2 regions of the Rheinheimera sp. F8 genome follow, and region 1 is predicted to be linked to the other one. Evidence: riboswitches for the same ligand, from Rfam matches in the RefSeq annotation. Region 1 holds a riboswitch; the other holds the start of a gene.

Region 1 (15,110 bases):
GACCATCAGCACCGACTATCCCGGCGCTTCAGCTGAGATTGTTGAATCGAAAATTACCCAGCCGCTGGAAGATTTGATCAGTGGCGTCGAAGGTATCATCAATATCAGTTCCAGCAGCCGTGTCGGCCGCTCGAACGTCATCATCGAATTTAATGTTAACCGCGATATCGACGCCGCCGCCAATGATGTGCGCGAACGCGTGTCACGGATGATGGAACGCTTGCCAGATCAGGCCAGACCGCCGCAAGTGGTCAAAGCCAACGGTGACGATGACACCATCGCCTGGTTTTTGCTGAACAGCGACACCATGACCAACCTGGAGCTGACCGACTACGCCAACCGCTATATCGTCGAACGATTTTCGGTGGTCGACGGTGTGGCCCGGCTGCAAATCGGTGGTGAGCGCAAGTACGCGATGCGCATCTGGCTGAATAAAGATGCGATGGCGTCGCGAAATGTCACAGTCGCCGATATTGAAAACGTGCTGCGCAATGAAAACGTCGAATTACCGGCCGGTAACGTTAAATCCGCCGACCGCGATTTTATCGTCCGGGTGATCCGTACCTATAAAACTCAGGATGATTACCGCCGCCTGGTGGTGAAAAAAGGCGACAACAACTACTTAGTCCGGCTGGGCGAAATTGCGGATGTGACCCTGGCTTCAGAAAATGAAGAAAGTGAATTCAGAAGCGACGGCAAGAACGTGCTCGGCATCGGTATTATCAAGCAGTCCAAAGCCAATACACTGGATGTGGTGCGTAACGTCAGAACTGAAGTGGATCGGATCTCTGCCAGTCTGCCGGCCGGAACAACTATAGTGCCGGGTTATGATTCATCGTTGTTTATCGCCGAATCTATCCATGAAGTTTATGTCACGCTCGGTATTGCCATGGTGCTGGTGGTCCTGGTGATATTTGCCTTTTTAGGCAGCGTCCGCGCCACTTTTATTCCAGCCATCACAGTGCCGGTTGCCCTGATTGCTGCCGTGACCGTGCTGTATGCGCTGGATTTCTCGATTAACCTGCTGACGCTGTTAGCCATGGTGCTGGCGATTGGTCTGGTGGTCGACGATTCGATAGTCGTACTGGAAAATATTTACCGGCGGATTGAACAAGGCCAGCCACCGCTACTGGCGGCCTACCATGGCAGCCGCGAAGTTGGCTTTGCGGTTGTCGCAACCACACTGGTATTAATCGCGGTGTTTGTCCCGCTGGTGTTTATGCAAGGTGATTTAGGCAAATTATTCACTGAATTTGCGCTGGCGGTTGCTGCTGCGGTGGCATTCTCCGCGATTGCCGCACTGACGCTTTCACCAATGCTGTGCAGCAAGATGCTCAAAGTGCAAAAAGAGAAACGGGGCTTTAGTCTGGTTATCCACCGGGCGATGGAAAAAGTGGAAGCCGCTTATCTGCGTCAGCTGCAAATAGTAACGCGGGTACGCTGGCCCAGCTGGCTGGTGCTTGGCAGCTGTGTCGTTATCAGCGTGTTACTGCTGAAATTGCTGCCATCGGAGTTGTCACCACAGGAAGACCGCGGCACCTTTTTTGTCATGATGAGCCCGGCGGAAGGCGCCAGTTATCAGTCCAATCAACAAAACATGCGGCTGATTGAAGATATCCTGCTGCCCTACTACGAAAAAGGTGAACTGAACCGTTTATTGATCCGCGTACCTGGCTTTGGTAACAGCGGCGGCATGGCGATTGTCGGCAGCGAAAACTGGCATAACGGTCAACGCCGTACACCAGAATTGATGCAGGAGATAGGTCAGAAACTCAATAACCTGACCGACGTGCGCGCCTTTACTAATATGCGCAGCGGCCTGACTGCTGGCCGTGGCGGTGGCGGTGGTGGCCGGCCGGTGCAGTTTGTCATCCAGGGTAATACCTATGAAGAACTCGCCAAATGGCGCGACATCGTGCTGGCAAAAGCGCGGGAAAACCCGAACCTGCAAATGCTTGATCACGATTACAAAGAAACTGTGCCGCAAATTCTGGTGGAAATTAACACCGAACGCGCCGCCGATCTGGGCATTTCGGTTGGCGTGGTCGGCCGGGCGCTGGAAGCCATGCTGGGCGGCCGCCGTGTGACGACCTTCCTTGATCGCGGTAAAGAATACGATCTTATTCTGGAAGGCGCCGATTCGGATTTCAGCGATCCAACCAGCATCACTGGTGTTTATGTGCGATCCACGGGTTCAAACAAGCTGATACCGCTGGACAATCTGGTGACACTGAAAGAAGAAGCCACATCATCAACACTGAATCGGTATAACCGGATGCGCGCTATCACCATTATGGCCAATCTGGCGCCGGGATATAGCCTCGGTGAAGCATTGGAATACCTGGAAGGTGTGGTGCGGACAGAGATTAAAGACGTCGGCGGTATTGATTATAAAGGCGAGTCGCTGATGTTTAAAAACAGCGGTGAATCGACCATCCTGATTTTTGCTTTGGCGCTGATTATTACTTATTTGGTGATGGCTGCGCAGTTTGAGAGTTTTATTCATCCGTTTGTCATTATGCTGACGGTGCCGCTTGGCATGGCCGGTGCGCTGGGTGGCCTCTATCTGGCCGGGATGACACTGAATATCTATAGCCAGATTGGATTGGTGATGATTATCGGATTGGTGGCGAAAAATGGCATATTGATTGTTGAGTTCGCCAATCAGCTACGGGATGCCGGCGTGGAGTTCACTGCGGCCATTCATCAGGCAGCAGTCCAGCGTCTGCGCCCTATTACGATGACGGCCTTTACCACTGTGATGAGCAGTATTCCGTTGATTATCACCTCGGGGCCAGGTTCTGAGAGCCGGATGGTGATTGGCATGGTCATTTGTGCCGGTGTTGGCTTTGCCACGTTGCTGACCTTGTATATCGTACCAGTGGCTTATGTGGCGCTGGCGCGCAACACCGGTTCACCACAGGACATCGCCAAAGCGCTGGACGTACTGGACACACCTAAAGACTGATGCTTTTAATTGCCCACCGCCGCCGCGTGCGGCGGGCTGGGCCTTGCGTTGAATATTTGTTACTATCCGTACATTGTTTTTCCTGGCTGTACCACAGCCGTTCTTTTCGGTGCAGCATTTAATGACCGACACATCGGTGTTACTGCAATGCCAACAAGTCCAACTACAACTCCCCGGCGGATTCCTGCTTGGGCCGCTGAGTTTTGCCCTGAAAGCAGGCAAAATCTATGGCTTACTCGGCGCCAACGGCGCCGGTAAATCGACATTGTTACAGCTATTGGCCGCACTGAAATCCCCTGATCAGGGCCAGGTATTGTTACAGCAACAGCCCCTGCAACAACTCGAACCGCGCGCCCGCGCCCGCCAGCTGGCCTATTTAAGTCAGCAGCAACCACCCACAGAGATGACAGTGCAGCAACTGCTGCAATTGGGCTTAATGCCGCATAAAGCATTGTGGCAGGCCGACACCCCTGCAGATAAAGCCGCCATCAACGCCGCACTCAGTCAGGTTGGCCTTGCCGACAAGGCATCAGCTTTGCTGCGCCACTTATCCGGCGGTGAACAACAACGTGCCCATCTGGCCCGGGTTCTGGTGCAACAGGCCTGTGTATTGTTACTTGATGAACCGGTCAATCACCTGGACATCCACTATCAGCATCAACTGCTGGCGATATTACGCCGCAGTGGTCTGACCGTTCTTGCCAGTTTTCACGACATTAATCTGGCGGCAGCTTATTGTGATGAGTTGCTGGTGTTACAGCATGGACAGTTACTGGCGGCTGGCACTCCGGCACAGGTGCTGCAACCTCAACTGCTGGAACAGGTGTATGGCCGGCCTTGTCTGGTTGATCACAGCCCATTTGATCAGCACTGCCGTGTAACTTTTGCCCCGGAGTGCCGATGACCCGCCACAGCGTGTTGCAGCTGTTACTTTTAATCGGACTATCCGGTGTCAGTGTGATCGCTGCACTGCAGATCGGCGTGGTCGATTTGCCGCTTTGGTCACTATTAACCGGCCAGGCGACCGATCCCCTGCCGCAACAAATTTTCTGGCAATTACGCCTGCCCCGCGTATTGCTGGCCGGACTTGCCGGCGCAGCCCTGGCGCTGTGTGGCGCCTTGCTACAGCTGCTCAGCCGGAACGAACTGGCCGATCCGTATTTATTTGGTGTGGTGTCCGGTGCCGCACTCGGCGCCACTATCAGCAGTTTGTTGTTCCCGGCGCTGGCACTGGCGTTGCCGGCATCGGCTTTTGCCGGTGCGCTGATCGCGATCTTGCTGGTGCTGACACTGGCACAGCGGGCCACCGCGCAAGGCATGCAATCCCTCAGCACCTTATTGCTAACCGGTCTTGCCGTGTCATTTTGTGCCAGCGCGCTGGCCAGTTTATTGCTGTTTCAGGCCGACAGTTTTGCCGCCAACCGGATTATTTTTTGGTTAATGGGCAGCGTCAGCCACGCTGACTGGCAGGCCGTTCAGTTGCTGGCGATCGCACTGGTTTTGACCTTAGTGGTCTGTAGTCTGGGTCGCCGCCAACTGGTGGCGCTGGCCTGGTCCGACGATATGGCAAAAAGCCTCGGTGTGGCGGTTAACCGCTGGCGTCTGCTGTTGCTGTTACTTTGCGCCCTGCTGACCGCAGTGGTGGTCGCTTATTGTGGTGGTATTGGCTTTGTTGGTCTGATGATCCCGCATCTGATCAGGCTGATGTTCGGTGGCCAAATCCTGACGTTGTTATTCGGCAGTGCGCTTGGCGGTGCGATTTTTCTGATCTGGGTCGATACCGTCGCCCGTAGTGCGCTGGCACCACAAGAATTGCCCATTGGCATTCTGACCGCTTTATGCGGCAGTGCGTTTTTTCTGTTGTTAATTAGCCGACGCCGGAGTCCAAATGAGTCATGAAGTGCCTGTACCGGAACAGAAATCCGGTCACCAGAAACGCCAGCAAAAGCTAAAAGAACAGGTTGATGCCCGCATCGCCAGCGCGACTATCGATAAAGGCTTATTACTGGTGATCACCGGCAATGGCAAAGGTAAGTCAACCGCCGGGTTTGGCGTCGTGGCACGCGCTACCGGTCATGGTCAGAAAGCCGCTGTCGTGCAATTTATCAAAGGTGGCTGGGACTGCGGTGAGCGTAATTTGTTGCAACAACACGGTGTACCTTTTGCGGTGATGTCTACCGGTTTTACCTGGGATACACAAAACCGCGAGACCGATATCGCCGCAGCACAACAGGTCTGGCAACAGGCCAAACAGTTTTTACTGGATCCGGCGCTCAACCTGGTGTTGCTTGATGAGCTGACCTACATGGTGGCGTATGACTATATTGCGCTGGATGACGTTTTAGCCGCGTTGCAGAACCGGCCGGCTAGCCAACATGTGGTGATCACCGGTCGGGGCTGTCACCGCGCCTTGCTTGAGCTGGCAGACACCGTCAGTGAAGTACAAAATATCAAACATGCGTTTGACTCCGGAGTCCGGGCGCAACAAGGAGTGGACTGGTAATGCGTTTTTCAGTCACCGCACTGGTATTGCTGTTGTGTACATCGCCGTTGTTGGCCGCACCGGGCCCCCGTTTGGTAGTGCTGGCACCGCATTTAACCGAACAACTGTACAGTATTGGTGCCGGCGGCCTGATTGTCGGCACCGTCGAACATGCCGATTATCCGGCAGAGGCCTCTGCTATCCCCCGTATCGGCAACTATGCCGGGCTGCAACTGGAAAGTATTCTGGCACTCAAACCTGATTTAGTGCTGTTTTGGCAAAGTGGCAGCCCGGCCGCGGATATCAGCCAGTTGCAGCGGCTCGGCATCCGCACCGAAGGCTTTGAGCCAAAAACGCTGGACGATATTGCCGCGGATCTGGAGCGTCTCGGTAACCTGACCGGTCAACAAGCGCGCGCCAGTCAACAGGCCAGTGCGGTTCGGTCTCGCCTGGCGGCACTGCGCCAGCAATATCAGCAGAAAAAAACCGTGCGGGTGTTTTACGAGTTATGGGACGAACCGCTATCGACGATTGGACCGGGCGCATGGCCAGCACAGGCGCTGCAGCTGTGCGGTGCGCAGAGTATCTTTGCCGACGCCGCCGGAGCTTATCCGCAGGTCAGCGCTGAAGCGCTATTACAACGACAGCCGGATTTGATTGTGCAGCCAGTATCAGACACAGAACCACGCCGCCTGACGGACTACACCACACGCTTTGCCAGCCTCAAAGCAGTGCAACTGCAACAACGGGCGCAACCGAATGCCGACTTATTGCACCGCGCTACAATCCGCACCCTTGATGGCGTGGCTGAGCTGTGCAAGTTGATAGATCACAGCCGGCAGTTCTATGCGACGAAGCCTGAGACCCCGTCGCTGCCGGTACCCCGCTAAACCACCAGTGCGTTAGCGACAGGCGTAAGTTGCCAGCGCTTTTTGCACCGCGATAATGTTGCCGTCTTTACTGAAGGTCTTACGCAGCGGCTCCGCCGTGCTGCTAAGCCAAATGACCAGTTCTGATTCCAGATCAAAGTGACCTTTGGTTTCAGCACTGAAGCGCACAATCGAGCGGTAAGGCACCGACATATATTCTTTCTTTGAGCCGGTGATGCCTTGTTTATCAATCAGGATCAACCGCTTGTTGGTAAACACAATCATATCACGCAGCAACTTAAATGCTTGCTCGGCCTGTTCGCCGTCAGCCAGTAAGCTGGCCAGCTCGGCTTCGACTTCAGCCACATCAATTGCACCGGCGTTCCCCAACAATCCACTGAACAATCCCATCTGAACTCCTTTATCGTCAATGCCTTGCCACTATGGCGTCCTCCAGCATAGAGTCATTGGCAACGGCTGACAAGGCAGCAGCAGTCATTGATTCTGGCACCAGGCGTGCTGCAGCCTGCAGGCCAGCCAGATAAGCATTTTCGACCCGGCCACCCAGGCACCAATCACCGGCCAGTATTAGTTGTTGGTCTTTGTCAGTCAGCAGCCCTGGTGCTGGCTGCGCCGGATTATAACTGGCATACAGCCAGCGATGGCAGAGTGACTGGATGCTTTCAACTTTTTGCCCGATGATGGCGCTGAATTCCAGTTGGGCCAACGCCGCAAGTTCTTCCGGACTGGCTTCCAGCAGTTGCAGACTGGTGCTGGCATTAAAATGTAACAGCCATTGTTCTGTCATCCCGGTTCTGCCTGGTTTGGCACTTTGCCGGGCACACCAGCTGAGCGGCCCCTCTTTGACAAAAATACCATCTGCCGGATGGTCAACTGCGCGGTACAGCTGCAATGAAACCGCCCAGCAGGGCAACAACAGTGCAGGCGGGATCTGCATAGCAAGCGGATGTTTCGCCAGCAACTGGCGGCACTGTTCTGGCGGACAGGTCAGGACCACGGCGTCAAATCCAGGATAGCTGGCGCCTTCAGCCGAGCTTAATGTCCATTCCCCACCATGCTGACTGCTGAAGCTGCTCTGACTGAAACTCAGTTCCGTGATGCGACAATTCAGATGCAGCGTCGTATCACCAAGTATGGTCTTCACCAGCTGATGCATCGTTGGCGTGCTGACATAACGGCTTTGGCCGTCATTGGATGGCAACAACAAGCCATGCTGCCAGACATAAGGATCAAAATCCCAACGCTGCACCACTCCTTGCGCCAACCAGCCCTGCAACGCCTGCACAAAAAGCGGATGACGGGCAGTAAAATACTGGGCACCAAAATCTAACGGATAAAACGGCAGCGCCTCATCCCTCGACTCCACCCGCTTCGATGTCATGCGCCCACCCGGGCCCCGGGCTTTGTCAAACACCACAACTTCAACGCCCGCCAGGCGGAGTTGATTGGCCGCACTGGCTCCGGTCATCCCTGCACCGATAATTGCAACTCGCATTTTTTTCTCCATTTATGTCATCTGTTGGCCTGAGGGTACGTATTAGACTACGCTATCGGGCATTCAGCAGATTAGTTAGGGGATTAAACATGGCACAACTGGCAACTTTTGCAGGCGGATGTTTCTGGTGTATTGAAGCTGCGCTGGCGCAAGTTCGCGGCGTTTCGCAAGTGGTCAGTGGCTATATGGGTGGCAGCAGTGCAAACGCCAACTATCGCGCAGTCTGCACCGGCACCACCGGTCATGCCGAAGTCGTCCAGCTGACTTATGATCCGGCGCAGGTCAGTTTTGAATTGTTGCTTGAGATGTTTTTCCACTTACACGACCCGACAACATTAAACCGGCAAGGCAATGACATCGGCACGCAGTACCGCTCCGAGATCTTTGCCCACGACGAAGCTCAGCTTGAGACAGCCCGGCAGTTTATCAGCACAGCGCAAGCTGATTTCGATGCGCCAATTGTGACGGCCATCAGCCGGGCCAGTACTTTTTATCCGGCCGAATCTTATCATCAGGACTATTTTAATCAGAATCCGCAGCAATCGTATTGTGCTTATCTGATCGCACCAAAACTGGCGAAATTCCATCGGACTTTTAACACAGCATTGCGCCATACAAGTGCCGCAGCCGAACGGTCATGATCCTGATGTTATTCCCACGCCGATTCAATCACGCAACCCGGAAACTGCGCTGCGGCAAAATAGGCATTTGGATCTTTATATTCCAGCAGATGATGGTTAAAACTGATCTGTAAGTTAATCATGTCGCCGGGCTGTTTTCCCTGTAGTCCCTGCAGCGGTGTTAACACGCCTGGCTGAATATTGGCGTTATAAATAATCCGCGCCGGCAGCTCTTCATCAATCCCCAGAGCGTTGGATAAACGCACACTAAACCGTCCCAGCTCAGCCTGCAGCTTTCTGATGATATTTGGCGTCAGCTTATTCAGCAGTTTAAATACAAAAGGCACGTCGACCTGTTGTGATATTTGTGGCTGGGCAGTGGACAGATCCGGAATAGCCTGTAACTGACCGGTCATTACATTGTAGTGCCCCCGGATCTCAACATCATTCAGTGTCAGAAAAATCCGCACTGTCGCCGGCCATTTTTTCAATTCACCAATGCCCTGCAAACCAAAGCCATTCAGCAGCACCGGCACAGTACCGTCTGCCGCTACAACTCCCAGTACTTTCATCTGCACTTCGCCCTGTACATATGCATTGATGCTGCTGACCCGGTCAAAACCTTCGCTGGCCTGAATATCGTAAATGCTCTGGCTGATCATTTCTTTGTAGTTATTTTCGATATAGCTGGTTTGCAATGACGCCAGCGCCATAAAATCCCGGTGCATCAGCGTCGGATAGTCGGATAACGTCGTGACGCCTTCCGCATGACACTGGCCACCGGAAATAATCAACGGTTTTTCAATCACATACTGACAATCCTCCATCTGCCGCGCCACGTAACGCTGAACTTTATGACAGGACTCGTGCGGATATAATGTGATGGCCTGCACCATTGGCGCCATCAGGCTGGCAGCGGCAAACACGAGGACGGAACTTGAAACAGTGTTCAATGATTGCATGATTTGACTCCGGGCAATAAAGCAAATGAATTCAATGAGGCGCCGCAGATGTCCGCTGGTCAATTTTACGTCGGTAGAATTTCATAAAAATTCTTTTTCATCTGCTCTCAGGTCCAAGGATTACTGCATCAGCTTGGCAGGCAACAGGATGCTATCTCAATTCAAATCTTACCGGCGCGTCGTGCGATGACATCAACTTTTTAGTCCGCAGAATGCGCTGGCAGGCGATAAAACAACAATCAGCGGTAGTCTGAAGACGCAGCAGATGCATCGGAGATCTCTCATTTCAGCTGATCCAAAATAAAAACCCCCGACAGAAGCGGGGGTTCGGATAAATTGCAGACAAAAGCCGTACTGCCATAACAACTCGGCTTTAAGAGCTGCTGCTATTTTGCGTTTAAAAGCTCATCATCTGTAATCCCAGCATCAATTCGAGTCCGGACTGGCGGTAACCCAGCGAGGTCTGATAAGTCCGGTTTAACAGATTATCGACTTTCAGCTGAATTTTAGTCTGACGGTCCCACTGATAGCTCAACGCGCTGCCCAGCACCAACGTCGATGGCAGATCTGGCTGCGCAACACCGGTCCAGCTCTTCCCGTTAAAAGTCCGGCTTTGGAATAACGAGGTCAGGCCATAAGTCCATGCACCGGTTTGCCGGTCGAGCTGCAATACCGCTTTGTGTTTGGGTAATAACGTCAACCGTTGATTTTTCTGTAAATCATCGGCCTGTAGCCAGGTGTAGTTAAAGTGAATACCGGTATCGGCGACCTGAACGCTTTGCGCGTATTCAATGCCACGAATGCGGGCTTTTTTGACATTAAACACCTGCTGGTCCTGATAGCGGATCAGATTCGTCAGGTCACGATGAAAGTACACCAGGCTGCTTTGCGACAACTCAGACTGATAATCTACGCCAACCTCACGTGACCGGGACTCTTCAGGCTTCAATCCCGGATTTGAAGCACGTGGCCAATACAGATCATTAAATGACGGTACTTTAAACGCAGTCGCCTGACTGGCGCGCAATTGCCATTGCTCATTCAGTTCATAACCGGCATTTAACTGATACGAACTATTGCCGCCATACCGACTGATATGATCGCGCCGGCCGGTCGCATCCAGCTGTAACGACTGCCACTGATAGCTGACACCAGCAAACCCGGCGCGGTTTGTGCGGCTGTTCACACTATACTGACCATCAAAGGCCGGATCTTTTGGATCGACGTCCGGTGATTTCCGAACCCGTTCTTCCGAGGCGGCTAAACCTGCCAGCACACTGAAATCTTCGTTCAGCTGATACAATGACTGCCAGTCAGCCTCGTCCCGAATAGTGCGGAACAGCGAATCTTTACTGTTGTTACCAAAGTTGACGTCTTCATCGACATTGTGACCAAGTTTCAGCTGATGCCCGACTTTACCGATTTGATGTTGCCATTGTGCCAGGTGCACTTCCTGTCGGACATCCGACTGGTCGCCACCATAACTCGAGTCGTACTGATAAAGGCCATCATTGAGCTGCGACTGCCATAACCAGGTGCCGACTGAGCTTTGGTACTCGGCACCGGCCTTAACATAGCTTTGCTCAAAGCCATCATCATCCGGATCGCCTTTAACGGACGCATTAAAGCCGTCGGCCATAGCAGTCCCAACGGAACCAAATACTTTGACGCTGCCCAGTTGCTGACTGCCGGCAAGATTGGCTTCCGTATGCTTGTGACTGCCGGTTTTAGCATTAAAATGCACTGAACCATCACGGCGACTGGTGATCGCAATCACCCCGCCAAGTGCGGCAGAACCGTACAGTGCCGCTTTGGGCCCACGGATAATTTCAACCTTTTCAATTTGTTCAAGTGGCAACATGGCCAATGACTGATAGCCTGAAGTGGCTGCACCAACCCGAATACCATCAATCAGTACCAGCGTATGTGCACTGGTACCACCACGGATAAAAATACTGCTGTTTTGGCCTCTGCCACCTTGGCGAGCCACAGTGACACCAGGCACTAGCTGCAACAATGCAGGTAAATCCCGCACCTGCGCAGCTTCAATATCCGCCCGGGAAAACACAGTCACGCTGGTTAACGTCTCACTGACTGGCTTGGCCTGACGGCTGGCGTAGACAGAGATATGTTCAAGATCGGATTCAGTTGGTTGCGCCAAAGCGCAGGTGCTGGCCACGGCAAGGGCCAGTAAAGAAAATTTCGACATGTTGACTCCACAGCACATGCCCGCCGCATGTGGTTGGTTGATGAAATTTTCAGGCCGGTCTCCGGGCTGATCCTGTTGTCGGGGCCGACAGCGACACGTCCCTTCCCATCCGAAGACAGTGGTGGCGTGAAGCGGCTTTGCCATTCGCGTATGCACGAAGGCGTTACCACAAAATTTACCGTTGCGGGGGCAGCGCTGGATTGGGTCAGAATGACGGACACCAGCTTCCCGTTTCACTGCGAACTAACGCAGCACCTGAAAATGCGCGCTCAGTTTAGCGATGAGGCGGAGAATGTCAATGAGTTCAGCAATCCAGACGGCTGCTGCTATTTAGTGAAGGGAAAGCCTGCTTTGGCGCGCAAAGCAGGCTGTGATTGTATAGCAGATTAGTCGCGGAAGTTCTGATATTGCAGCGGCTGACCTAAATCAGTGGCGCGTAATAAGGCAATGGCTTCCTGCAAGTCGTCGCGTTTTTTACCAGTGATCCGTACTTCGTCGCCCTGAATAGACGCCTGTACCTTCAGTTTGCTGTCTTTAATCAGATTGACGATTTTTTTCGCCAGCTCTTTTTCGACGCCTTGTTTCACTGTGAGCTGCTGGCTACAGGTCTTGCCAGAAAACTCGACTTTCGCCGATTCAAACGAGCGGATATCCAGACCACGTTTGATCGCTTTATTAAAAAACAAATCTTTCATCTGGGTCAGCTGCGGTTCGGCTTCCGCTTTCATCGTCACTGTAGTTTCTTTGACGCTGAATTCAGCCTGGACACCGCGAAAATCAAAACGGGTCGCCAGTTCCCGGTTGGCGTTGTCCACGGCATTCAGCACTTCCTGCTGATCCGCTTTAGAAACGATGTCAAATGTTGGCATGTCGCGCTCCTGATAATCCAAGTTTTTCAACTGGCGATTATACCGCCGCGCACCGTATAATCCGAGTATCTAGGCGTAAAATCAGGTGTTTTTCCGTGCTTCCACTGCAAAAACCGCTCGCAGTCTGTTTGTTTTTAGCGCTACTGGTGCTCGCAACTTACGGTTTTCTCAAAGATGTCAGTGGTATTCCATCCGGCTGGATGCCGAATGATAAGGTGATGCATGTGTTGGTGTTCTTCGCACTGACGCTGAGTTTTAAACAAGCTTTTGCCCGCCCTTTTCTGCACGCTTTTTCGCTGCTTGCGTTTTACGGCGCGCTGATTGAAGTTGCGCAGGCCACTTTTACCAGCCGCATGGGTGATCCGCTGGACTGGTTTGCCGATGTCGCCGGCATTCTGCTCGCGGCTGCATTGGTGCGATATTTACCAGCACATTGGTTCGTCCGCGCTGCAACATGAAGACTTCAACACAACAACCAACCATTGGCATTGTTGGTCAAGGTGCGATCGGTCTGTTAGCTGCCAGTCAGCTGGCACTTCGGCACTTATCATGCCACCTGCTGACTCGGGACCGCGATCTGTCCGCGTTAGTACTGAACTTCAGGCAACAACAACAGGAACATTCATTACTGTTGAATTGCCGCCAGCCGCAGCAGCCAGTGCAATTCCTGCTGGTGCCGGTCAAAGCTTATTCCATACAGCTAGCGCTGCAACAGTGGTTGGTCAGCTGTGCGCCCGATGCCGATATTGTGCTGTGTCATAATGGTATGGGCACGCTGGAGCTGGCGCAGTCGCAGCTGCAAAGCGGCCAAAAGCTCTGGTTTGCCAGTACCACCCATGGTGCATTAAAATCGGGGCCGCACCGGCTAGAACATACCGGGCTTGGCCGCACCACGCTGGGCCCCATCAACGATTCAGCCCGTCAGTCTTCAGCACCAGCTGCTGTGCTTGCGGCCGCGTTAGGCCCATTGCAAGTCGTCGCCGATATCCTGCCGGTACTGTGGCAAAAGCTGGCGATTAACGCGGTAATTAATCCGCTGACCGCTCTGCTGATGGTCAAAAATGGCGAGCTGAGCAAACCGCAGTATCGGCGCCAAATCGAATTGTTGATAGACGAATTCTGTCTGGTGGCACAGACCAAAGGCCAGACGTTTGACGCGCAGACGTTGTGTCAGACTGTACTGGATGTCGCGGCCAATACCGCCGGCAATTTTTCGTCCATGCAGCAAGACCGGGCGCTAATGCGCCCGGACGAGTTGGAATTCATTACTGGTTTTTTATTAAATGCTGCGGCAGAGGCTGGACTTGCGATACCGGCGCATCAGCAGCTCTATCAGCAACTGCGCGCCGTCAAACCAGCCTGATCTGCTAGTCTCAGGCCAGTTTCACTCAGGCCTTTTTATATACACCGACATTCTGGTAGCCCTGCTCTTTGAGCAGCAACGCCTGCAGCCGGCTCATCACGCCGCGGTCACAATACAGGTAGTATTGTTTTGTTTGGTCCAGACCGGCAAATTGACTGGCAATACGGAAAAATGGCAATTCCTGTACGGCATGACTGTCGAGCTGCAACGGATGCAGATCGGTTTCATCCGGCGCACGAACATCCAGGACGATGGCGTCTGCCGGCAATACAGATTCGGTTGCCACCGTCGTTAGTTGCTGGTCAGCCTGATACTCAACAGTACGGATATCCAGCACTTTAGCTTCCACACTGACTTTCTGCAGAATACTGAAATCAAAGTGTTGCTCTGCGGCATGGACATCAGCAAGTACTGCATTGATAGTTGGACTGCGCGAGATCACGCCGCAGTATTCCGGCATCGTTTTCGCCATGTCTTCGACGCCGATAGCGCGGGCGATATCAATAATTTCCTGTTTATCCTGATAAATCAGCGGCCGCAGGATCAACGTCTCAGTGACCCGATCGATGACATTGAGGTTCACAATAGTTTGGCTGGCAACCTGACCAATACTTTCACCGGTGACGACAGCCTTGACGTTGAGGCTTTCAGCCACTGTCGCCGCCGCCCGCATCATCATGCGCTTTAACACCACGCCCATCAGGCCTGACGGGATCCGAGCTAATATTTCATCGACGACAGGGGCAAAATCAACCGACACAAACTTGACCTTATGTGACAGGCTGTATTTTTGCCAAATGTAAAACGCCATCTGCCGCACACCGGTTTCGTGGGCCGCACCACCTAAATTAAAAAACAGGAAGTGAGTGCGCAGGCCTTTGCGGATCATCAGGTAACTAGCGACCGCTGAGTCAAAACCGCCAGAAATCAATGACAACACATCACCCTGACTTGGCAGTGGAAACCCACCCATGCCCTGATAAATGCGTTTTTTCATTAAGAGTTTGTCGCGGCGGATCTCCAGCTGTACTGATACATCCGGATTCTTCAGCTGGACACGCGCGGTAGGAATATGCTGATTCAGGCCGCCGCCGATGTAGCGTTCGGCATCCAGTGAACTGAATTCATGGTCGCCATTGCGTCGTACCCGCACGACAAAACTCTTGCCGGCCAGTTCATCGCGGTACAAAGCCAGTACTTGCTCAAATATATGGTGTAGCGAGTCATAGGTGGCAGACTGCATTTCAGCAAA
Region 2 (15,110 bases), 1.8 Mb from region 1:
AGGCGCAGAAACTCTATAGCCTGTTACCTGAGCAAAATCGGCTGGTGCTCGAAACTGATGAGCGCAACGTATCGTTGCGTTATACCGCGATCGATTTTTTAAAACCGATGGCGCTGGAGTTTCGCTATCAATTGGTTGGGTTTGATCAGGATTGGCATCTGGTGGCTAGCCGGCGCGAAGCAATTTACACCAACCTGCCGGCCGGACGCTATCTGTTCCGCCTGCAGGCCAGAAACCTGAATCAGAGTTGGGATTTGGCCGGCCAGACTCAGCTGGAACTGGTGATCCCGCGTCGGTTTGATGAAACCGTGATGTATCGGGGTTTATGGTTATTATTAGGATTATTTCTGTTGTATGGCTTGTTTTGGTTGGCGCGGCGCAATGTGCAGCTACGTGAAGCAGAGCTGACCAAGCTGGTGAAGTTGCGCACCCAGGAACTTGAAACCTCGAATATCCGGCTGAACGAGTTAAACGAACAGTTATCGCAACTGACGCATAAAGATGCTTTAACCGGGTTGCGCAACCGGCGGTTTTTGTTTGAACAACTACCAAAAGACATTGAACACTATCAACGCAACCGCGAATCGATGCTGGCACAGAATAAGTGCATTGCGCTGATGCAGCTGGATTTAGATAACTTTAAAGTGATCAACGATAAATTCGGTAACAGTGCCGGCGATAGTATCCTGCAGCAGGTCAGTGGTTTATTGATCCGGGAAACCCGTGGTTCTGATTACGTCGTGCGCTATGCCGGTGAAGAATTTATGCTGGTCATGCGGGATATCCCGCTGGATATGGTACGCGAGTTTGCATGCCGGCTGAATGAACTGATTAGCAGCGAAGCTTTTGTGTTACCAGATGGCAGAACTGTGTCGGTACAATGTTCCGTCGGTTACGCGATTTACCCGCTGGAGTTGCTTGGCGGGCAGCTGATCGGTTGGGAAATTTCATTGCAACTGGCTGAATTGGCGTTGTATCACGTGAAGCATAACGGGCGAAATGGTGTCGCCAGTATTCAGTTTGACCGGCAGGTCGATGCTTTTGAGTTTGAGGATTCTGATCACATCGAAGCGCAGATTGAAAAGTTGCTGGCGGATGGCGTGGCATGGTTTGAGCTGAACAGTGGCCGCCAGCAAGACAGCATTATTAACTGAGCTGTAGTTCAGACAAAAACAAAAGCCCGGTTATTTAAGCCGGGCTCAGACTGCTGACAAAGGCCTGGACGTAGATCCAGGCCTTTGATCTAATAGAGGGAGTCCAAACAGGAGCTGCCCTCATGCTCAGAGATATCTCCCCGCAACAACATCAGCTTGAAATGGTGACACTGGAACAGCTGGTGCCACAAAACCATCTGGTTCGTAAAATCGATACCACCATAGATTTTGAATTTATCCGTGCTGAAGTCGCTGATTTGTATTGTAAAGACAATGGCCGGCCGGCGATTGACCCGGTGATGCTGTTCAAAATCATGCTGCTTGGTTATTTGTTTGGCGTGCCCAGTGAGCGCCGGCTGATGCAGGAGATTGAGGTCAATGTGGCCTATCGCTGGTTTTTGCGTTTGTCGCTGACCGATAAAGTACCGGACGCTTCAACGCTCAGTCAGAACCGTATTCGCCGTTTCAACGGGACTGATGTGTTCCAACGGGTCTTCGACCGGATTGTTGAGCAGGCCATTGCCAAAAGGTTGATTGGCGGCCGCGTGCTTTACACCGACAGCACGCACTTAAAAGCCAGTGCCAATAAGAATAAATCCATCAATAAGTTAGTGGCAGCCAGTACCTCGGCCTATGTCGACCAGCTCAACGCGGCGATTGAGGAGGAGCGCAAAGCCGCCGGAAAAAAGCCACTGGCTCCCAAGGATGACAGCGTCTGTGAACTGAGCGAGATAAAAGCCAGTACCACAGACCCTGACAGTGGTTTTATGACGCGCGAAGGCAAACCGCAGGGCTTTTTTTACCTCGACCACCGCACCGTCGATGGCCGGCACGGCCTTATTACTGACACGCACGTCACGCCTGGCAATCAGCACGACAGTCAGCCTTATATTGCGAGGCTTGACCGGCAACTGCAGCGTTTCCAGCTTGAGCCGGTCGCGGTTGGGCTGGATGCGGGCTACAACACTGCGATGCTGTGCCACCTGATTAAAGCGCGGCAAATTGAGCCGGTGATGGGCTACCGCCGGCCCAACAAAGGCAAAGACTTATTGCGCAAAAGCGCGTTTGACTACGATAAAGACAGCGATTGTTACCGCTGCCCGCAAGGCGAACTGCTGCAGTACAGCACCACCAATCGTGCCGGGTATCGTGAGTACAAATCCGACCGCAACAAATGCAAAGATTGTCCTATCCGCAGCCGCTGCACGAAAAGTGAGAATCACACCAAAGTATTGACCCGACACGTATTTGAAACGGCCAAAGAGGCAGCCAATGAAACCCGGTTAAGCGCATGGGGCAAGAAGATTTACAAAAGGCGCAAAGAAACAGTAGAGCGTAGCTTCTCGGACGCCAAACAACACCACGGCCACCGCTATGCCCGCTTCAGAGGGCTGGAAAAAGTCCAGATGCAATGTCTGCTGGCGGGTGCTGCGCAAAACATCAAGAAAATGGCGTTACTGCTGGCCGCCTGAGCCAGTCTCAAGCCTAAATCCCTATCAACCAAGCCAAATGCCGGCTCATTCAACACCAGCCCAATCAAATTCAACAACCCACAACTCATTATTAAGCCATGACCACTGACGGAGAATGCACCACTCCTGAAAAGCACAAACCCCAGAAAACTGGGGTTTGTCATTAATCTGAGCCCGGTTATTTAAGCCGGGCTTTGTTTTTTTATTGCGGCATTAAAGCGTGAAGTGCCGCCGGATCGATTGCTCTATGCCGGCACTGTCTAGTCCAAGTTCAGCATAGAGCTGCTCCTGACTACCATGGCGGATAAACTGGTCCGGCAGGCCCAGATTCAGCAGCCGCACCGGTAACTGCAGTGCTGCAACCGCTTCGTTGACACCGGAGCCAGCGCCACCGGCAATGGCGTTGTCTTCCAGCGTGACAAATTTGCTGTGTGTTGTACTCAGTTGTTGCAGCAACGCCAAATCCAGCGGTTTGACAAACCGCATATCCACCAGTGTTGCACCGAGTTTGTCTGCCACGCTGGCCGCAGCATGCAGCAGAGTACCGAACGCCAGAATAGCAAGATCCTGACCTTGTTTGACGATACGACCTTTCCCCAGCGCCAATGCAGTCATCGTTTGCTCAGGGGCTATGCCGGTCGCAGCGCCGCGCGGATAGCGCACAGCTGCCGGGCCTTGGTGTTGATAAGCGGTATATAACATCTGCCGGCATTCATCCTCATCAGATGGTGCCATGATCAACAGATTGGGTACACAACGCAGGTAACTTAGATCAAAGGCACCCTGGTGCGTGGCGCCGTCGGCACCCACAAGACCGGCGCGGTCGATGGCAAAAGTGACATCGAGATTTTGCAGGGCAACGTCATGAATTAACTGGTCATAACCACGCTGCAGAAAGCTGGAATAAATCGCGACGACCGGTTTTAAACCCTCGATGGCAAGACCCGCAGCCAACGTCACCGCGTGTTGTTCCGCGATGGCGACATCGTAATATCGTTCCGGGTAGGTTTTGGAGAACTGCACCAGATCAGAGCCTTCCCGCATTGCTGGGGTGATGGCGTGCAGTTGGGGATCTTGTGCGGCCATGTCACATAACCAGCTGCCGAATATGTTGGAAAAACTCGGGCTGGCGGCTTTTTTCGGCTGCATCTGACTGGCCGGGTCAAACTTGCTGACGGCATGCCAGCCGATTGGGTCTTTTTCGGCAGGGGCGTAGCCTTTGCCTTTTTTTGTCACTATATGCAGCAATTGCGGGCCTTTGAGCTGGCGCATATTGCGGATCGTATCGACCAGATTCAGCACATCATGCCCATCGATGGGACCAATGTAATTAAAACCGAGCTCTTCAAAGAATGTGCCGGGTGTGACCATGCCTTTAAAATGTTCCTCGGCGCGGCTGGCTAACTCATGGAGTGGGGGGACGCCACTTAAGATCTTTTTGCCGCCTTCACGCAGGCTGGTGTAGAAGTTGCCTGATAAAATCCTGGCAAAGTAACGGTTCAGCGCACCAACATTCTCGGAAATCGACATTTCGTTGTCATTTAAAATCACCAACATGTCCGGACGTACTTCGCCGGCGTGATTTAATGCTTCAAATGCCATGCCTGCAGTAATAGCGCCATCGCCTATGACAGCCACTACTTTACGGTTCTTTTGCTCAGCACGGGCAGCAATCGCCATACCCAGTGCCGCGCTGATTGACGTCGACGAGTGACCGACGGTCAGCGTGTCGTATTCGCTTTCTTCACGACATGGAAACGGATGTAAGCCATTCAGTTGACGGATCGTTGGCATCCGATCACGCCGGCCTGTCAGAATTTTATGTGGATAGGCCTGGTGACCAACATCCCAAATCACCCGATCAAAAGGCGTGTTGTAGACATAATGCAGGGCAACGGTCAGTTCAATGGCGCCAAGTCCCGAAGCGAAATGGCCACTACTTTGACTGACACAATGCAACAGATAGTCGCGCAGTTCGTGACTCAATCGTGGCAGCTGGTCTTGCGGGATTTGCCGCAGTTCAGCCGGCAGGTTGGCTTTTGCCAGCAGAGGATAGTTCGAAATATCAGGCGCCATCAATGTAACCTTGCTCAGAATTTGCGGGCGATCACATAGCCGGCCAACGCAGCCAGTTCAGTGGTGTCATACGGTAAAGTGTGCAGGGCCTGTTGTGCCTGCACGACCAATTCTTCGGCTTTTTTCCGCGCCGGTTCCAGCCCCATTAAAGCCGGATACGTCACTTTGTTGGCTTCCAGATCAGAGCCCTGTGGCTTGCCAAGGGTAGCGGTATCACCTTCGATGTCCAGAATATCATCCTGCACCTGAAACGCCAGCCCGATTGCTGATGCGTAAGTTTGCAGGGCTTTTAAGTGGTCTGGTTGTTGGTCTTTACTGCATAACCAGCCCAACTTCACAGCACATTGAATTAATGCACCTGTCTTCAGCTGATGCATATGTTCCAGCGCCGCCAGTGTCATCGTTTTATTGGTATGCGCCAGATCAATTGCCTGACCGCCACACATACCATGGTAACCAGACTGTCGCGCTAACTCACGCAGCAGCTGTATTTGTCTGGCTGCATCGACATGCTGATAAGGATGGTGGGCCAGAATATCAAACGCTAGTGTCTGCAGCGCATCCCCGGCCAGTATGGCAGTGGCCTCATCAAATGCTTTGTGACAGGTTGGCTTGCCGCGACGCAGATCATCGTCGTCCATTGCGGGTAAATCATCGTGGATCAACGAATAGGTGTGCAAACACTCGATGGCAGCTGCCGGTCCATCCAAATCCGTCAGCTCGGCACCGAGCATCCGGCCTACGCTGTAAACCAGAAAAGGGCGCAATCGCTTACCGCCGAGTAACAGACTATATTGCATGGCATCCAGCAGACGCGGATCGGTAACTGTCAGTCCGGATAACACAGATGACATCAGCTGACCGACGCGTTGCTGGTCAGCGGCAAGGTTTTGCAACATCAGTTCAGACCCCGGTGTCAGTCTGGAATGGCACCAAAGTTTCGCCTTGTGCCTGTTGCAACAACAGCTGGACTTTTTGCTCTGCCGCCTGTAACTGTTGTTGACTGAGGCGGGACAAAGTAATACCGCGCTCAAAGCGGGCCAATGCCTGCTCAAGAGTCAGTTCACCTTGTTCTAATTGCTGGACGATTTCACTCAGTTCGCGCACATTGTCTTCAAACTGAGCAGTTTCTGCCTGCTTTTTGCTCATAGCGGTCCCCACCTTGATTTGTGCGCAAAGTTACCTCAGCCACCTGAGCTGGTCAATCAGAAAGGCCGCATGGGATGTTTTTTTTGCCTGACTTTAGAAATATATTTAACATTGTCACTGGCTTAGTCGATAGATAGCGGTAAGCTAGCATAATTACATCAGTTATTTCTGATTGAGCAGGAGATTAGAAGTGGATTTAGCAACCGTCATAGGGTTACTGGCAACAATAGGTATGATGGTATGGGCCATGTATTTGAGCGCATCTGGCAACCTGATGATGTTTTACGACTTCGTTTCTATTGTCATTGTTTTTGGTGGTAGTTTTACCGTCGTTTTTATGAAGTTTACCTTAGGGCAACTGGCGGCATCGGGGAAAGCAGTCGGAAAAGCCTTTCTGTTTAAAATGGAATCACCGGAAGAGTTGATTGAAAAAGCAGTTCAGCTTGCGGACACTGCACGCAAAGGTGGCTTTCTGGCATTAGAGGAAGCGGAAATTCCGAATGAATTCATGCAAAAAGGCATTAATATGCTGGTCGATGGCCACGATGCTGACGTGGTGCGCTCCACATTAGAAAAAGACATTGATTTATCATACAACCGTCACGGTACTTACATTTCAATATTTAAACAGCTCGGTGATCTTGGGCCGGCCATGGGGATGATTGGTACGTTAATAGGTCTGGTCGCGATGCTGGCGAATATGTCAGACCCTAAAGCGATAGGCCCGGCGATGGCAGTTGCATTACTAACAACGCTGTATGGAGCTTTGCAGGCAAACTGCTTGTTTATGCCGCTGGCGGATAAAATGTCGGTGCGTAACGAGGAAGAAAAAAATAACCATTTGCTGATCCTCGATGCGGTGATGGGCATTCAAGATGGCCAAAATCCGAAAGTCATCGAAGGTATGTTGCGTAATTATCTGATGTCGAAAAAACGTGTTGTTAAATCAGATGAGGCATAAAAAATCCAATGGCTGAATGTCCGAAATGCCCGCCCCCCGGTTTACCCGCATATATGGGAACCTTTGCTGACCTGATGTCATTGCTGATGTGTTTCTTTGTATTGTTGCTGTCGTTTTCCGAAATGGATGTGCAAAAATTTAAGCAAATCGCCGGCTCAATGGCGTTTGCTTTTGGTGTGCAGAATAAAATTGAAGTCAAAGATATCCCCAAAGGCACCAGTGTCATCGCCATGGAGTTCCGGCCAGGGCGGCCAGAGCCAACGCCTATTGATACGATTCAGCAACAAACTATCGATATGACTCAGCAGACAATCGAGTTCCAGGCAGGTCAGGAAGACTCATCTGGTGGCGTGCAGGAACAACGCGGTGAACAAACTGGTGGTGCCTCACAAAATACCGATGCGCAATCATCTGCGGCCAGTGAAAGCAGTGCGCAGGACCAGCAGCAAACCAATGAACTGGCAAAAAAAGTTGCTGAGATGATGCAGGAACAGATCCAGGATGGTGCTATCGAGCTGGAGTCTCTGGGACAGCAGATCATTATTCGCATTAAAGAAAATGGGTCTTTCCCGTCTGGATCAACTTTTTTGCAACCAAGGTTTAAGCCGATTATTCAGCAGATCGGCGCTATTTTGCGCGACATTCCGGGTGAAGTGACAGTCTCTGGTCATACCGATAACGACCAGGTGTCGGATGAGCTGAACAGCAACAACTGGGAGTTGTCATCGAAACGGGCTGTGTCCGTTGCCGTTGAACTGCTTAATGGCACCGGTATGGACAAAAACCGTTTAGTCGTGGTCGGACACGCCGATACCAGGCCACTGGTCGACAATGACACCGAGCAAAACCGCAAACGTAATCGGCGGGTAGAGATCTCAATTTTGCAAGGTAAAGCGAAAGAATCGGATCCGATCCAGTTAAAACAACCACCGGCCCAGCCAAAACCGGCCAAACAGCCGTAAATTCGGCTGTCGCACTTCAGACAAGGGCGCTGTATAATCAGCGCCCGTTTTTTTGTCCGGTAGCCCCATGATTGAATTTATTGTCAAACTGCATCCAGAAATCTCCATCAAAAGCAAATCGGTGCGTAAGCGCCAGACTATGTTGCTGGAACAAAACATCAAAACCATTTTGTTGCGGCTTGATCCCGCGGTTGAAGTACAGAATTTGTATGATCATCTGACCGTGCGACTGGACAAAGATGACGACACTTTACGTCAGCAAATGGCTGAACATCTCCAATGTATTCCGGGCATCGTGCAATTTGCTGAAATGCAGTCTGCCACCTATGACTCGCTACACCATATATTTGAGCAAGTACTGGCTTTGTACCGCGATGAACTGGCCGGCAAGAGTTTTGTCGTGCGGGTACGACGCAATGGCGACCATGAATTCAGTTCACTGGATGCCGAACGCTACATCGGCGGCGGCCTGAATCAGCATATTCCTACCGCGCGTGTCCAGCTGAAGAATCCGGATGTATCAGTACAGCTGGAGATCCGCCGCGACAAACTCTTAATGAAAAAACGCATTTATCAGGGCATGGGTGGGTTTCCACTGCCAAGTCAGGGTGATGTGTTGTCATTGATTTCTGGCGGTTTTGACTCAGCGGTCGCTAGTTACCTGATGATCCGCAAAGGCCTGCGCACTCACTTCCTGTTTTTTAATTTAGGTGGTGCGGCCCACGAAACCGGTGTGCGGCAGATGGCGTTTTACATTTGGCAAAAATACAGCCTGTCACATAAGGTCAAGTTTGTGTCGGTTGATTTTGCCCCTGTCGTCGATGAAATATTAGCTCGGATCCCGTCAGGCCTGATGGGCGTGGTGTTAAAGCGCATGATGATGCGGGCGGCGGCGACAGTGGCTGAAAGCCTCAACGTCAAGGCTGTCGTCACCGGTGAAAGTATTGGTCAGGTTGCCAGCCAAACTATTGTGAACCTCAATGTCATCGATCGGGTCACTGAGACGTTGATCCTGCGGCCGCTGATTTATCAGGATAAACAGGAAATTATTGATATCGCCCGCGCTATCGGCGTCGAAGACATGGCGAAAACGATGCCGGAATACTGCGGCGTGATCTCGCGCAGTCCAACTATCAATGCAGTACTTGCTGATGTCCATGCCGCAGAGCAACACTTTGATTTCAGTATTCTGCAGAAAGTCAGTGTGGAAGCTAAAGTGCTGGATATCCGTACTGTTGAGTATCAGGCTGACCAGCAACTAACGACGGTGGCAACCGAATCTGTATTGCCGGCAGACGCCATCGTCCTGGATGTTCGTGCGCCGGATGAAACCGATCTGCATCCGTTGCAGCTCGACAGTCATGCCGTACAGGAATTGCCATTTTTCCGTATTGCCAGTCAATTTGCCGGTCTGGACCAAACAAAACAATACTACCTGTATTGTGACCGCGGCGTGATGAGCCGGCTGCAGGCGTTGCTGCTCAAAGAGCAGGGCTACCAGAATGTCGGTGTATATAAAAAGGCCTGAGTGAAACTGGCCTGAGACTAGCAGATCAGGCTGGTTTGACGGCGCGCAGTTGCTGATAGAGCTGCTGATGCGCCGGTATCGCAAGTCCAGCCTCTGCCGCAGCATTTAATAAAAAACCAGTAATGAATTCCAACTCGTCCGGGCGCATTAGCGCCCGGTCTTGCTGCATGGACGAAAAATTGCCGGCGGTATTGGCCGCGACATCCAGTACAGTCTGACACAACGTCTGCGCGTCAAACGTCTGGCCTTTGGTCTGTGCCACCAGACAGAATTCGTCTATCAACAATTCGATTTGGCGCCGATACTGCGGTTTGCTCAGCTCGCCATTTTTGACCATCAGCAGAGCGGTCAGCGGATTAATTACCGCGTTAATCGCCAGCTTTTGCCACAGTACCGGCAGGATATCGGCGACGACTTGCAATGGGCCTAACGCGGCCGCAAGCACAGCAGCTGGTGCTGAAGACTGACGGGCTGAATCGTTGATGGGGCCCAGCGTGGTGCGGCCAAGCCCGGTATGTTCTAGCCGGTGCGGCCCCGATTTTAATGCACCATGGGTGGTACTGGCAAACCAGAGCTTTTGGCCGCTTTGCAGCTGCGACTGCGCCAGCTCCAGCGTGCCCATACCATTATGACACAGCACAATATCGGCATCGGGCGCACAGCTGACCAACCACTGTTGCAGCGCTAGCTGTATGGAATAAGCTTTGACCGGCACCAGCAGGAATTGCACTGGCTGCTGCGGCTGGCGGCAATTCAACAGTAATGAATGTTCCTGTTGTTGTTGCCTGAAGTTCAGTACTAACGCGGACAGATCGCGGTCCCGAGTCAGCAGGTGGCATGATAAGTGCCGAAGTGCCAGCTGACTGGCAGCTAACAGACCGATCGCACCTTGACCAACAATGCCAATGGTTGGTTGTTGTGTTGAAGTCTTCATGTTGCAGCGCGGACGAACCAATGTGCTGGTAAATATCGCACCAATGCAGCCGCGAGCAGAATGCCGGCGACATCGGCAAACCAGTCCAGCGGATCACCCATGCGGCTGGTAAAAGTGGCCTGCGCAACTTCAATCAGCGCGCCGTAAAACGCAAGCAGCGAAAAAGCGTGCAGAAAAGGGCGGGCAAAAGCTTGTTTAAAACTCAGCGTCAGTGCGAAGAACACCAACACATGCATCACCTTATCATTCGGCATCCAGCCGGATGGAATACCACTGACATCTTTGAGAAAACCGTAAGTTGCGAGCACCAGTAGCGCTAAAAACAAACAGACTGCGAGCGGTTTTTGCAGTGGAAGCACGGAAAAACACCTGATTTTACGCCTAGATACTCGGATTATACGGTGCGCGGCGGTATAATCGCCAGTTGAAAAACTTGGATTATCAGGAGCGCGACATGCCAACATTTGACATCGTTTCTAAAGCGGATCAGCAGGAAGTGCTGAATGCCGTGGACAACGCCAACCGGGAACTGGCGACCCGTTTTGATTTTCGCGGTGTCCAGGCTGAATTCAGCGTCAAAGAAACTACAGTGACGATGAAAGCGGAAGCCGAACCGCAGCTGACCCAGATGAAAGATTTGTTTTTTAATAAAGCGATCAAACGTGGTCTGGATATCCGCTCGTTTGAATCGGCGAAAGTCGAGTTTTCTGGCAAGACCTGTAGCCAGCAGCTCACAGTGAAACAAGGCGTCGAAAAAGAGCTGGCGAAAAAAATCGTCAATCTGATTAAAGACAGCAAACTGAAGGTACAGGCGTCTATTCAGGGCGACGAAGTACGGATCACTGGTAAAAAACGCGACGACTTGCAGGAAGCCATTGCCTTATTACGCGCCACTGATTTAGGTCAGCCGCTGCAATATCAGAACTTCCGCGACTAATCTGCTATACAATCACAGCCTGCTTTGCGCGCCAAAGCAGGCTTTCCCTTCACTAAATAGCAGCAGCCGTCTGGATTGCTGAACTCATTGACATTCTCCGCCTCATCGCTAAACTGAGCGCGCATTTTCAGGTGCTGCGTTAGTTCGCAGTGAAACGGGAAGCTGGTGTCCGTCATTCTGACCCAATCCAGCGCTGCCCCCGCAACGGTAAATTTTGTGGTAACGCCTTCGTGCATACGCGAATGGCAAAGCCGCTTCACGCCACCACTGTCTTCGGATGGGAAGGGACGTGTCGCTGTCGGCCCCGACAACAGGATCAGCCCGGAGACCGGCCTGAAAATTTCATCAACCAACCACATGCGGCGGGCATGTGCTGTGGAGTCAACATGTCGAAATTTTCTTTACTGGCCCTTGCCGTGGCCAGCACCTGCGCTTTGGCGCAACCAACTGAATCCGATCTTGAACATATCTCTGTCTACGCCAGCCGTCAGGCCAAGCCAGTCAGTGAGACGTTAACCAGCGTGACTGTGTTTTCCCGGGCGGATATTGAAGCTGCGCAGGTGCGGGATTTACCTGCATTGTTGCAGCTAGTGCCTGGTGTCACTGTGGCTCGCCAAGGTGGCAGAGGCCAAAACAGCAGTATTTTTATCCGTGGTGGTACCAGTGCACATACGCTGGTACTGATTGATGGTATTCGGGTTGGTGCAGCCACTTCAGGCTATCAGTCATTGGCCATGTTGCCACTTGAACAAATTGAAAAGGTTGAAATTATCCGTGGGCCCAAAGCGGCACTGTACGGTTCTGCCGCACTTGGCGGGGTGATTGCGATCACCAGTCGCCGTGATGGTTCAGTGCATTTTAATGCTAAAACCGGCAGTCACAAGCATACGGAAGCCAATCTTGCCGGCAGTCAGCAACTGGGCAGCGTCAAAGTATTTGGTTCCGTTGGGACTGCTATGGCCGACGGCTTTAATGCGTCCGTTAAAGGCGATCCGGATGATGATGGCTTTGAGCAAAGCTATGTTAAGGCCGGTGCCGAGTACCAAAGCTCAGTCGGCACCTGGTTATGGCAGTCGCAGCTCAATGATGGCCTTTATCAGTACGACTCGAGTTATGGTGGCGACCAGTCGGATGTCCGACAGGAAGTGCACCTGGCACAATGGCAACATCAAATCGGTAAAGTCGGGCATCAGCTGAAACTTGGTCACAATGTCGATGAAGACGTCAACTTTGGTAACAACAGTAAAGATTCGCTGTTCCGCACTATTCGGGACGAGGCTGACTGGCAGTCATTGTATCAGCTGAACGAAGATTTCAGTGTGCTGGCAGGTTTAGCCGCCTCGGAAGAACGGGTTCGGAAATCACCGGACGTCGATCCAAAAGATCCGGCCTTTGATGGTCAGTATAGTGTGAACAGCCGCACAAACCGCGCCGGGTTTGCTGGTGTCAGCTATCAGTGGCAGTCGTTACAGCTGGATGCGACCGGCCGGCGCGATCATATCAGTCGGTATGGCGGCAATAGTTCGTATCAGTTAAATGCCGGTTATGAACTGAATGAGCAATGGCAATTGCGCGCCAGTCAGGCGACTGCGTTTAAAGTACCGTCATTTAATGATCTGTATTGGCCACGTGCTTCAAATCCGGGATTGAAGCCTGAAGAGTCCCGGTCACGTGAGGTTGGCGTAGATTATCAGTCTGAGTTGTCGCAAAGCAGCCTGGTGTACTTTCATCGTGACCTGACGAATCTGATCCGCTATCAGGACCAGCAGGTGTTTAATGTCAAAAAAGCCCGCATTCGTGGCATTGAATACGCGCAAAGCGTTCAGGTCGCCGATACCGGTATTCACTTTAACTACACCTGGCTACAGGCCGATGATTTACAGAAAAATCAACGGTTGACGTTATTACCCAAACACAAAGCGGTATTGCAGCTCGACCGGCAAACCGGTGCATGGACTTATGGCCTGACCTCGTTATTCCAAAGCCGGACTTTTAACGGGAAGAGCTGGACCGGTGTTGCGCAGCCAGATCTGCCATCGACGTTGGTGCTGGGCAGCGCGTTGAGCTATCAGTGGGACCGTCAGACTAAAATTCAGCTGAAAGTCGATAATCTGTTAAACCGGACTTATCAGACCTCGCTGGGTTACCGCCAGTCCGGACTCGAATTGATGCTGGGATTACAGATGATGAGCTTTTAAACGCAAAATAGCAGCAGCTCTTAAAGCCGAGTTGTTATGGCAGTACGGCTTTTGTCTGCAATTTATCCGAACCCCCGCTTCTGTCGGGGGTTTTTATTTTGGATCAGCTGAAATGAGAGATCTCCGATGCATCTGCTGCGTCTTCAGACTACCGCTGATTGTTGTTTTATCGCCTGCCAGCGCATTCTGCGGACTAAAAAGTTGATGTCATCGCACGACGCGCCGGTAAGATTTGAATTGAGATAGCATCCTGTTGCCTGCCAAGCTGATGCAGTAATCCTTGGACCTGAGAGCAGATGAAAAAGAATTTTTATGAAATTCTACCGACGTAAAATTGACCAGCGGACATCTGCGGCGCCTCATTGAATTCATTTGCTTTATTGCCCGGAGTCAAATCATGCAATCATTGAACACTGTTTCAAGTTCCGTCCTCGTGTTTGCCGCTGCCAGCCTGATGGCGCCAATGGTGCAGGCCATCACATTATATCCGCACGAGTCCTGTCATAAAGTTCAGCGTTACGTGGCGCGGCAGATGGAGGATTGTCAGTATGTGATTGAAAAACCGTTGATTATTTCCGGTGGCCAGTGTCATGCGGAAGGCGTCACGACGTTATCCGACTATCCGACGCTGATGCACCGGGATTTTATGGCGCTGGCGTCATTGCAAACCAGCTATATCGAAAATAACTACAAAGAAATGATCAGCCAGAGCATTTACGATATTCAGGCCAGCGAAGGTTTTGACCGGGTCAGCAGCATCAATGCATATGTACAGGGCGAAGTGCAGATGAAAGTACTGGGAGTTGTAGCGGCAGACGGTACTGTGCCGGTGCTGCTGAATGGCTTTGGTTTGCAGGGCATTGGTGAATTGAAAAAATGGCCGGCGACAGTGCGGATTTTTCTGACACTGAATGATGTTGAGATCCGGGGGCACTACAATGTAATGACCGGTCAGTTACAGGCTATTCCGGATCTGTCCACTGCCCAGCCACAAATATCACAACAGGTCGACGTGCCTTTTGTATTTAAACTGCTGAATAAGCTGACGCCAAATATCATCAGAAAGCTGCAGGCTGAGCTGGGACGGTTTAGTGTGCGTTTATCCAACGCTCTGGGGATTGATGAAGAGCTGCCGGCGCGGATTATTTATAACGCCAATATTCAGCCAGGCGTGTTAACACCGCTGCAGGGACTACAGGGAAAACAGCCCGGCGACATGATTAACTTACAGATCAGTTTTAACCATCATCTGCTGGAATATAAAGATCCAAATGCCTATTTTGCCGCAGCGCAGTTTCCGGGTTGCGTGATTGAATCGGCGTGGGAATAACATCAGGATCATGACCGTTCGGCTGCGGCACTTGTATGGCGCAATGCTGTGTTAAAAGTCCGATGGAATTTCGCCAGTTTTGGTGCGATCAGATAAGCACAATACGATTGCTGCGGATTCTGATTAAAATAGTCCTGATGATAAGATTCGGCCGGATAAAAAGTACTGGCCCGGCTGATGGCCGTCACAATTGGCGCATCGAAATCAGCTTGCGCTGTGCTGATAAACTGCCGGGCTGTCTCAAGCTGAGCTTCGTCGTGGGCAAAGATCTCGGAGCGGTACTGCGTGCCGATGTCATTGCCTTGCCGGTTTAATGTTGTCGGGTCGTGTAAGTGGAAAAACATCTCAAGCAACAATTCAAAACTGACCTGCGCCGGATCATAAGTCAGCTGGACGACTTCGGCATGAC

What was found. A riboswitch is a leader RNA that binds a small molecule or an ion and turns the genes downstream of it on or off. The one in region 1 is predicted to bind cobalamin.
Region 2: it holds a riboswitch for cobalamin, as region 1 does, so the genes downstream of both, ATY27_RS12685 (TonB-dependent receptor) here and ATY27_RS04420 (TonB-dependent receptor) in region 1, are expected to answer to the same signal.

Annotation. Positions count from the first base shown of each region.
Region 1 covers NZ_CP013656.1:968,216-983,325, forward strand. Annotated here, with positions in the region: gene ATY27_RS04375 (efflux RND transporter permease subunit) at 1-2,968, shown strand, start outside; gene ATY27_RS04380 (ABC transporter ATP-binding protein) at 3,090-3,872, shown strand; gene ATY27_RS04385 (iron ABC transporter permease) at 3,869-4,867, shown strand; gene cobO (cob(I)yrinic acid a,c-diamide adenosyltransferase) at 4,857-5,471, shown strand; gene ATY27_RS04395 (cobalamin-binding protein) at 5,471-6,340, shown strand; gene ATY27_RS04400 (PH domain-containing protein) at 6,353-6,730, opposite strand; gene ATY27_RS04405 (FAD-dependent oxidoreductase) at 6,747-7,835, opposite strand; gene msrA (peptide-methionine (S)-S-oxide reductase MsrA) at 7,925-8,476, shown strand; gene ATY27_RS04415 (hypothetical protein) at 8,485-9,417, opposite strand; gene ATY27_RS04420 (TonB-dependent receptor) at 9,815-11,626, opposite strand; cobalamin riboswitch at 11,661-11,900, opposite strand; gene ATY27_RS04425 (YajQ family cyclic di-GMP-binding protein) at 12,013-12,495, opposite strand; gene ATY27_RS04430 (VanZ family protein) at 12,591-12,953, shown strand; gene ATY27_RS04435 (2-dehydropantoate 2-reductase) at 12,950-13,858, shown strand; gene thiI (tRNA uracil 4-sulfurtransferase ThiI) at 13,884-15,110, opposite strand, start outside.
Region 2 covers NZ_CP013656.1:2,813,253-2,828,362, forward strand. Annotated here, with positions in the region: gene ATY27_RS12630 (ligand-binding sensor domain-containing diguanylate cyclase) at 1-1,154, shown strand, start outside; gene ATY27_RS12635 (IS1182 family transposase) at 1,277-2,626, shown strand; gene dxs (1-deoxy-D-xylulose-5-phosphate synthase) at 2,840-4,702, opposite strand; gene ispA ((2E,6E)-farnesyl diphosphate synthase) at 4,717-5,601, opposite strand; gene ATY27_RS12650 (exodeoxyribonuclease VII small subunit) at 5,606-5,851, opposite strand; gene pomA (flagellar motor protein PomA) at 6,042-6,812, shown strand; gene ATY27_RS12660 (flagellar motor protein MotB) at 6,821-7,774, shown strand; gene thiI (tRNA uracil 4-sulfurtransferase ThiI) at 7,842-9,302, shown strand; gene ATY27_RS12670 (2-dehydropantoate 2-reductase) at 9,328-10,236, opposite strand; gene ATY27_RS12675 (VanZ family protein) at 10,233-10,595, opposite strand; gene ATY27_RS12680 (YajQ family cyclic di-GMP-binding protein) at 10,691-11,173, shown strand; cobalamin riboswitch at 11,286-11,525, shown strand; gene ATY27_RS12685 (TonB-dependent receptor) at 11,560-13,371, shown strand; gene ATY27_RS12690 (hypothetical protein) at 13,769-14,701, shown strand; gene msrA (peptide-methionine (S)-S-oxide reductase MsrA) at 14,710-15,110, opposite strand, start outside.